One region of the Shinella agrisoli genome, then DNA from elsewhere that is predicted to be linked to it. Evidence: predicted binding sites of a transcription regulator. Region 1 holds the regulator's gene; each other region holds the start of a gene.
What was found. Region 1 encodes LexA, which represses DNA repair genes until DNA is damaged. Its sites were predicted from a motif close to TGTTCNNNNTGTGTTCNG; they were not measured.
Positions count from the first base shown of each region.

Region 1 (2,197 bases):
CGCGATCATGGGCAAGGGCATCGAATGGATGATCGCGCTGTCGAACTGGGTCTCCGGCTGGAATGGGGAGATCGTTACCGGCCGCATACCGCCGCTTGCCTTCCTCCTGGTCGGCGTCGGCGGCGGGCTGGTCTGCATCCTGCGCACGCGGCTGCGCCACCTGGGCACGCTGCTCATCGTCCTCGGAATCGGCGCCGCCTGCTGGCCGGGCAGCCGCAGCATGCCCGAAGTGCTTGTCTCGGAAGACGGCCGACTCGTCGCCGTCCTGCGCGACGGCGGGGTTTCGACGAACCGGACACGACCGCCCGACTTCATCTACGACCAATGGCGCCGCGCGCTTCGGCTCGGCGCGCTCGTCAAGCCGGAGACGCGCAAGACGGCAGGTTTGACGGTGGAAGAGGCAGAGGAGGGCGCGGCAGCTTCCAGCGAGAAGAGGCCGCGCCGCAGGGCGGATCGGGAGAAGGCGAAAGCGGCCATGTCCGCGGCCTTCGAGGCGGCGGGAAAGCGTAACGGCTTCGTCTGCGAAGCAAAGGCGTTCTGCGCCGCCGTCTCGCCGAGCGGCTGGCGGATTGTCGCGCTGGAGGACGTCGCCTTCCTCGGCACGGCCTGCGATGCCGCAGACCTCGTCGTCGTATCCTTTGCCCTGCGGCTCGACGCCTGCCGCTCCGGCGCCCGGATGGTGACGGCGCGGCACCTGCGGCGGACAGGGGCTCTGGAAATCACGCCCACGGGCGCCGCGACGGCTTCGCCCCTGGCCGCGGCCCGGATCACGACCGCCGTCGAGACGCTCGACCGGCCCTGGTCGCGGCACCGCACCTACGACTGGCGGAGCGGCCGGTTCGAAGCCGAATCCGGCAATCAGTTGTAGCGGCGGATGAGGCCGACGAGCTTGCCCTGGATCTTCACGCGGTCCGGCCCGAAGATGCGGGTCTCGTAGGCGGGATTGGCGGCTTCGAGCGCGATGGAGGCGCCCTTGCGGCGGAAGCGCTTCAGCGTGGCTTCCTCGTCGTCGACCAGCGCCACGATGATCTCGCCCGGATTGGCGGTGCTGGCATTGCGGATGATGACCGTATCGCCGTCGAGGATGCCGGCCTCGATCATCGAATCGCCCTTGACCTCCAGCGCGTAATGCTCGCCGCTGCCGATCATCTCGGCGGGCACGGTGATGTCATGGGTGTTGTTCTGGATGGCGGAGATCGGCACGCCGGCGGCGATACGGCCCATGACCGGCACGGAAACGGAGGCGGACATGTCCGCCTGCGCCGGCATGCGCTGCTGCGGGGCGGACGGCAGCGGCTGCTTGCCGCGGCTGCCTTCTATGACGGCCGGTGAGAAGCCGCGGCGAGGCTGGAGGCTCGACGAATAGGCGTCCGGCAGCTTGATGACTTCCAGCGCCCGCGCGCGGTTGGGCAGGCGGCGGATGAACCCGCGCTCCTCCAGCGCCGTGATGAGGCGGTGGATGCCGGATTTCGAGGCGAGATCCAGCGCGTCCTTCATTTCGTCGAAGGACGGGGGAATGCCGGACTCCTTCATACGCTCATGAATGAACAGGAGGAGTTCCTGTTGTTTGCGCGTCAGCATGGCCTCTCCAACCAGAATCGTGAAACAAATCCAGAACAGACACTATCTGTTCCATATGTGTTCCGCAAGAGGCTCGTGAAACAATAATACGGGCTCAGGCGTCAGGTTCGCGCAGGAGAAGGATTTCGCAGGCGGCGCCCGCCTGCGCGGCCGGCGAGTGCGGCGGGCGGACGAGCAGGCCCTCCGACGCGGCAAAGACCTTCATCATCGAGGAATCCTGCCTGTCGTGCGGCGTGACCAGCAGTTCGCCGCCCGGCCCGCGGGCGATTCGCGCCCGCACATAGTCCTGCCGCCGGTCGTTCTGCTGGAGCGGCACCGCGGCGACCGCCGCGCGCAGCCGGCTCCTTTCGGGCAGGCGGGCGAGGCGGCGGACGAGGGGTTCGAGGAAGATCAGCGAGCAGACGAGGCTGGAAACGGGATTGCCGGGAAGGCCGACCACCTGGACGGCGCCGAGGCGGCCGACCATCAGCGGCTTTCCGGGACGCATGGCGATGCGCCAGAAATCGAGCGCCATGCCGGCCTCGCCGAGCACCGGCTGGACGAGGTCGAAATCGCCGACCGAGGCGCCGCCGAGCGTGACGAGCACGTCGATGTCGAGGGTGAGGGCGTGGCGCAC
Region 1 covers NZ_JBJIEP010000013.1:83,570-85,766, forward strand. The annotation lists gene ACIIOY_RS14930 (ComEC/Rec2 family competence protein) at 1-868, shown strand, start outside; gene lexA (transcriptional repressor LexA) at 859-1,581, opposite strand; gene ACIIOY_RS14940 (molybdopterin molybdotransferase MoeA) at 1,676-2,197, opposite strand, start outside.

Region 2 (2,197 bases), on a different contig from region 1:
ATCGTTCGGGTGCACCTCGCGGTCGTCCCGGCCGCGCGAGAGCGTGAAGAGCCGCCTGCCCATCACGCCGTAGCGGCGCATCAGGTCGGTCTCCTCCATGGTCTGGAGCTGTCCGATGGTGCGGATGCCGTCGCGCTCCAGCGTCTCGGCGAAGGCCTTTCCCACCCCCCAGATAAGGCGCACCGGCTTCTCCCGCAGGAAATCCAGCGCCTCGGCCTCGCCGATGACGGAAAAGCCGCGCGGCTTGTTGAGGTCCGAGGCCACCTTGGCGAGGAACTTGCAGTAGGAAAGGCCGATGGAGATGGTGATGCCGATCTCCTTCTCGACGCGCTGGGCGAAGCGCGCGAGCACGCGGGCGGGGGGATCGTGGTGCAGCCGTTCCGTGCCCTTCAGTTCGAGGAACGCCTCGTCGATGGAGAGCGGCTGCACCAGCGGCGTCAGCTCCTGCATCATCGCGCGCACCTGGCGGCCGACGCGCACGTACTTCTCCATGTCCGGCTTGATGACGACGGCGTGCGGACAGGCCTCCAGCGCCTTGAACATCGGCATGGCCGAACGCACGCCCTGGATGCGCGCGACATAGCAGGCGGTGGAGACGACGCCGCGCTTGCCGCCGCCGACGATGACCGGCTTGTCGGCAAGCTCCGGGTTGTCGCGTTTCTCGATCGCCGCATAGAAGGCGTCGCAGTCGATATGCGCCAGCGTCAGGCGGTAGAGCTCGTCATGGTAGACGAGGCGGGGACTGCCGCAGGCGCGGCATCGGCGCAGGCCGGCCGGCTGCCCGGCAAGGCAGTCGCGGCAGAAGCCCGGAAAACGCATGTCGGCGGTGCTCATCGGCAGGAACAAATATTGAACATCGCGACTTTACTGCTTAAATTCGCGAGTCTCAATAGTGGCTGGGGCTTAACCAATGACGCTGCACAGGCCAGACGCGCGAGGCACCGGCTTCCGCCCGCCGGCTCAGAAGTCGTCGCTGCCATACGGTCCCGAAAGGATCGCATGGGCACGGACGACCGCTTCCGGCTGGATGCCCGTCGCCGCGCTGAAGGCGAGAAGCGTTGGCTCGTGGCCCATCAGGAAATCGACGAGGGCGGCACGGAAACCGGGATCGCCGACCGCGTTCCTGACCTCGCCGGGCGCGACGCCGGTGAGCGCGAGGAAACGGGATAGCAGTTCCGGTTCGCCTGCGAGCCAGCCGAGGATGGCGATGGCGGTTGCCTCCGCGTCTTCCGGCGCGGGTGTATCTTTTTGGCTTTTCATCGTTTTCCCTCGGGAAATTTACCTTTTAATCAACCAAGTGACGCTAACGTGGCTGCGGTCGGGCTGGGTGATGTCGGCTTTGCCGCAACTTATCCATCTCCCAGAAGGTTGCAAGGCCGGCGAGAGGAACAGGGACGCACGATGCCCAAGCAGGTGATGATTGTCGAGGACAACGAGCTCAACATGAAGCTCTTCCGGGACCTCATCGAGGCATCCGGCTATACCACCATCCAGACCCGAAACGGTATGGAAGCCCTTGATCTTGCACGCAAACACCGTCCGGACCTGATCCTGATGGACATCCAGCTCCCGGAGGTTTCCGGCCTCGAGGTCACCAAGTGGCTGAAGGAGGACGACGAGCTCCATGTCATCCCGGTGATCGCGGTCACCGCCTTCGCGATGAAGGGCGACGAGGAGCGCATCCGGCAGGGCGGCTGCGAGGCCTATGTCTCCAAACCCATCTCCGTTCCGAAATTCATAGAGACCATAAAAACCTATCTCGGCGACGCATGAGGCGGAGGCCAGGCGCATGACTGCACGCATCCTCGTCGTCGACGACATTCCGGCAAACGTGAAGCTGCTCGAAGCGCGGCTGCTTGCGGAATATTTCGACGTGCTGACCGCCGAGAACGGTTACGACGCGCTGTCGATCTGCGAGCGCACCCAGGTCGACCTCATCCTGCTCGACATCATGATGCCGGGCATCGACGGTTTCGAGGTCTGCGCGCGGCTGAAAGCCAATCCGCGCACGGCCCATATCCCCGTCGTCATGGTGACGGCGCTCGACCAGCCTTCCGACCGCGTGCGCGGCCTCAAGGCCGGTGCCGACGACTTCCTCACCAAACCCGTCAACGACCTGCAGCTCATGTCGCGCGTGAAGAGCCTCGTGCGCCTGAAGACGCTGACGGACGAGCTGCGCATGCGCGCGGCGACCGCG
Region 2 covers NZ_JBJIEP010000012.1:30,621-32,817, forward strand. The annotation lists gene ACIIOY_RS14325 (DNA polymerase IV) at 1-834, opposite strand, end outside; gene ACIIOY_RS14330 (DUF3572 domain-containing protein) at 961-1,260, opposite strand; gene ACIIOY_RS14335 (response regulator) at 1,402-1,773, shown strand; gene ACIIOY_RS14340 (PleD family two-component system response regulator) at 1,790-2,197, shown strand, end outside.
Region 2: the regulator LexA is predicted to act here: its motif matches at 839-856, upstream of ACIIOY_RS14325 (DNA polymerase IV).

Region 3 (2,197 bases), on a different contig from region 1:
GAGCGTGACGAAGCGGTCTTCGAATTCGCGCATCTGGAAGGAGGCGCGCACGAGGATCGCCATGTCGTTCAGCCTGTGCGTCTTGCGCTGGAGCTGCTCGATCTCCTCGCCGATGGCGCGGGCCTCTTCCTCCGAGTCCCAGGCGGCGTGCACCACCACCTTGTCGTCGTCGGGATCGAGCCGGTCGGTGAAGAGCGTCTTTCCCAGCCGGTCCTCGTTGTGCGCGATCAGGTGGCCGGCGGCGCCGAGGATATGGGCCGTCGAGCGATAGTTGCGCTCCAGTTTGATGACCTTCGCGCCGGGAAAATCCTTCTCGAAACGCAGGATGTTGTCCACCTCCGCGCCGCGCCAGCCGTAGATCGACTGGTCGTCGTCGCCGACGCAGCAGACGTTCTGCGGCGTGCCCTTCGGGCGCTGGGCGAGCAGGCGCAGCCACATGTACTGCGCCGTGTTGGTGTCCTGATACTCGTCGACGAGAATATAGCGGAAGCGCTGGTGATACTCGGCGAGCACGTCCGGATTGGCGCGGAACATGCGGATCGGGTGCAGCAGGAGGTCGCCGAAATCGCAGGCGTTCAGCGTCTTCAGGCGGTTCTGGTAGGCGACGTAGAGCTCGCGGCCCTTGCCGTTGGCAAAGGCCCGCGCGTCGCCCTCCGGGATCTGCGCCGGGTCTAGGCCCTTGTTCTTCCAGGTGTCGATCATGCCGGCGAACTGCTTTGCCGGCCAGCGCTTGTCGTCGATGCCTTCGGCCTGGAGGATCTGCTTGATCAGGCGCACGACATCGTCGGTGTCGAGGATCGAGAAGTCGGACCTCAGGCCGACGAGCTCGGCGTGGCGGCGCAGGAGCTTCACGCCGATCGAGTGGAAGGTGCCGAGCCAGGGCATGCCCTCGACCGCGCCGCCGACGAGGAGCCCGATGCGTTCCTTCATCTCGCGCGCGGCCTTGTTGGTGAAGGTCACGGCGAGGATCTGGCTCGGGAAGGCCCGGCCGGTCGCAAGGATATGGGCGATGCGGGTGGTCAGGACGCGCGTCTTGCCGGTGCCGGCGCCGGCGAGCACGAGGACGGGGCCGTCGAGCGTTTCGACGGCCTCGCGCTGCTCGGGGTTGAGGCCGGCGAGGTAGTCCGGCGCGCGGTGGGCGTCGCGGGCCGCCATGGCGCGTGCGGCGATGCCGCCGCCCGCCGGCTTGGCGGGCTTGCCGGAAAGCTGCGGATCCTCATCGAAGAAGGGAATGTCGTCGTAACCGCTGATCATGCGGCTCAATGTAGTGATTCGGGACCGAAAGGCCAGTTTTCCGTTCTGCTTTTATTCCATAGGGGAGAACATCGGCCTGAAGATTCCGGGAAGTCCCGCCCGTTCAGGCCTTCGCGCGATCCGCATCGAAGGCGTCGTCCACGGGCAGTTGCAGGGCGGTGGCAAGCTGGTTGGTCTTGCCGGCGAGCGAGACGATGGCGAGCAGTTCGGCATATTGCGCATCCGTCATGCCCCTGGCCCTCGCCGCGGCGGTGTGGGAATGGACGCAATAGCTGCACGCGTTCGTCACCGAAACGGCGATGTAGAGCATTTCCTTGACGAGCGGATCGAGCGTCGAGGGCGTCGCCATCACCGCCTTGACCTCGCTCCAGGTGCGTTCCAGCAAGGCCGGGTCGAAGGCGAGGTAGCGCCACATGTTGTTGACGAAATCCGACTTGCGGGTGGCGCGGATGTCGTCGAACACCGCCTTGACGCGCGGATCGGTTTCGAGGTCGTCGGCGGGCCTGACGGTGCTCATGGTTTTCTCCTCGGGAACGGGCCGGCGGTTCGCCGCCGGCCGGCATGGTTCAGACCAGCGCGAAGACGCGGGAGGGGCCACCCGTGCCGCCGCGCACCTTGGGCGCGCCGACGATGAGCGTTGCGCCCTTCGCCGGAAGCTGGTCCAGATTGGCCGCGCCTTCAAGCCCCCAATGGCCGGAGGAGAGCCAGGCGTGATGCGTGGCGAAATCCGGCGAGATCCCGTGGTCGAGGGAAAGCGTATCGACGGCGATGCCGACGGCGCTGGAATTCTCCGCGAGGTACTGCACGGCTTCGACATGGAAGCCAGGGAAATGCAGCTTGCCCTCGCTGTCGGCATTGCGGAACTTCTCGGTGCCGAGATGCCGGGCCCAGCCGGAATTCAGCGCCACGCAGGCCTTTTCCGGCAGGTCGCCATTGGCCGCGA
Region 3 covers NZ_JBJIEP010000001.1:37,239-39,435, reverse strand. The annotation lists gene ACIIOY_RS00185 (ATP-dependent helicase) at 1-1,254, opposite strand, end outside; gene ACIIOY_RS00180 (carboxymuconolactone decarboxylase family protein) at 1,358-1,771, opposite strand; gene ACIIOY_RS00175 (cyclase family protein) at 1,821-2,197, opposite strand, start outside.
Region 3: the regulator LexA is predicted to act here: its motif matches at 1,296-1,313, upstream of ACIIOY_RS00185 (ATP-dependent helicase).

Region 4 (2,197 bases), on a different contig from region 1:
GGCCCGGCTCGCCCGCCATGCCGCAGCGGCAGGGATTCATCGCCGCGACGAGCTGGACGGCGGCGGGGTAGCTCACCCGGTGGTTGGCGCGGGCGATGATGCATTCGCCGGTTTCGAGCGGCTGGCGCAGCGCATCGAGCGCCTGCGGCGAGAATTCCGGCAGCTCATCGAGGAAGAGCACGCCGTTGTGGGCGAGCGAGGCCTCGCCGGGCCTTGCCCGCGGCCCGCCGCCGACGAGGGCGGCCATGGTGGCGGAATGGTGCGGCGCGCGGAAGGGGCGGCGATCCGACAGGCGGCCGCCGGAAAGCTGGCCGGCGATGGAATGGATCATCGAGACCTCCAGCAGCTCCGCCGGGGAAAGCGGCGGCAGGATGGCCGCCAGACGCGCGGCGAGCATGGATTTTCCCGAGCCGGGCGGGCCGACCATCAGGAGATTGTGGTTGCCGGCGGCCGCCACTTCCAGCGCGCGCTTGGCGCTCTCCTGGCCGCGGATGTCGGCAAGGTCCGGCAGGTCCGCCGCCGGCGCGCGGATCGCGGGTGTCGGCCGCGACAGGACCTGCGTGCCCTTGAAGTGGTTGGCGAGCGCGATCAGGCTGCGCGGGGCGAGGATGTCGAGGCCGCCGCCGGCCCAGGCGGCTTCCGCGCCGTTTTCCGCCGGGCAGACAAGGCCCTTGCCGAGCGCATTGGCGCCCATCGCGGCCGGCAGCGCACCGGCGACGGGCGCAATGGTGCCGTCGAGGTTGAGCTCGCCGATGACGAGATAGTCCTCCAGCGCATCGCCCGGCACGGCGCCGAGCGCCATCATGAGGCCGAGGGCGATGGCAAGGTCGTAGTGGCTGCCTTCCTTCGGCAGGTCGGCAGGCGCGAGATTGACCGTCACGCGCTTCGGCGGCAGGGAAAGGCCGGAGGCATGAAGCGCCGCCTGCACCCGTTCGCGGCTTTCGGCGACCGCCTTGTCCGGCAGGCCGACGATCTGCATGCCCACCTTGCCGGGCGCCACCATGACCTGCACATCTACGGGCACGCCCTCGATGCCCTGAAACGCAATGGTACCGACTCGTGCCACCATGATCGCCCCCGCTCGCCCTGGCCGAAAACGGCCCTTCAAGCCGCCTCTGGGTTGCAACTGCAAATCTGGCACGAATTCCGGAATGAAACAAGAACAATTATAGAACTTGCTAAGACGTTCTCCACGCTTCGGTTGCACCGGGTTGCATCGGCGGAACGAAAACGGGACGTTCGCGAACGGACCGTCCCCGTGAAACTTTCGCAAGGGATGAGAAACGGGTTTCAGCGCTTCTTTTCGATCGCGTCCCAGAGGAGGGCCGCGATGTCGGCGCCGCCGAACTTCCTGACCTCGCGGATCCCGGTCGGGGACGTCACGTTGATCTCGGTCATGTAGTCGCCGATGACGTCGATGCCGACGAGCAGGAAGCCGCGTTCGCGCAGGGCGGGGCCGATGCGGGCGCATATCTCCTCCTCGCGCGCCGTCAGCTCCGTCGCCTCGGCGCGGCCGCCGACATGCATGTTGGAGCGGCTGTCATGCTCGGCGGGCACGCGGTTGATCGCACCGACCGGCTCGCCGTCGACGAGGATGATGCGCTTGTCGCCCTTGCGCACGTCCGGCAGGTATTGCTGGGCGATGAAGGGCTCGCGGAACATCTGGCCGAACATTTCGAGAAGCGAGGAGAGGTTGCGGTCGTCCCTGGTGGAATGGAAGACGCCGGCCCCGCCGTTGCCGTAGAGCGGCTTGAGGATGATGTCGCCCATCTCCTCCCGGAAGCGGCGGATCTCCGCCGGATCGCGGGTGATGAGGGTGGCCGGCATCAGGTCGGCAAATTCGGTGACGAAGATCTTTTCCGGGGAGTTGCGCACCCAGGCCGGGTCGTTGACGACGAGGGTCTTCGGGTGGATGCGCTCCAGCAGGTGCGTCGAGGTGATGTAGGACATGTCGAAGGGCGGGTCCTGGCGCAGCAGCACCACGTCCATCGTGGAAAGGTCGACGCGCTCGGCCTCACCCAGCGTGTAGTGGTCGCCCTTGACGTCGCGCAGTTCCATCGGCTCGACGGTGGCATAGACCTTGCCGTCGCGCAGGCTGAGGCGATCCGGCGTATAGTGGAAGAGCCTGTAGCCGCGGCTTTGCGCCTCGAGGCTCATGGCGAAGGTGGAATCGCCGGCGATGCTGATGGTCGACACG
Region 4 covers NZ_JBJIEP010000008.1:152,917-155,113, forward strand. The annotation lists gene ACIIOY_RS10890 (YifB family Mg chelatase-like AAA ATPase) at 1-1,069, opposite strand, end outside; gene gshB (glutathione synthase) at 1,291-2,197, opposite strand, start outside.
Region 4: the regulator LexA is predicted to act here: its motif matches at 1,159-1,176, upstream of ACIIOY_RS10890 (YifB family Mg chelatase-like AAA ATPase).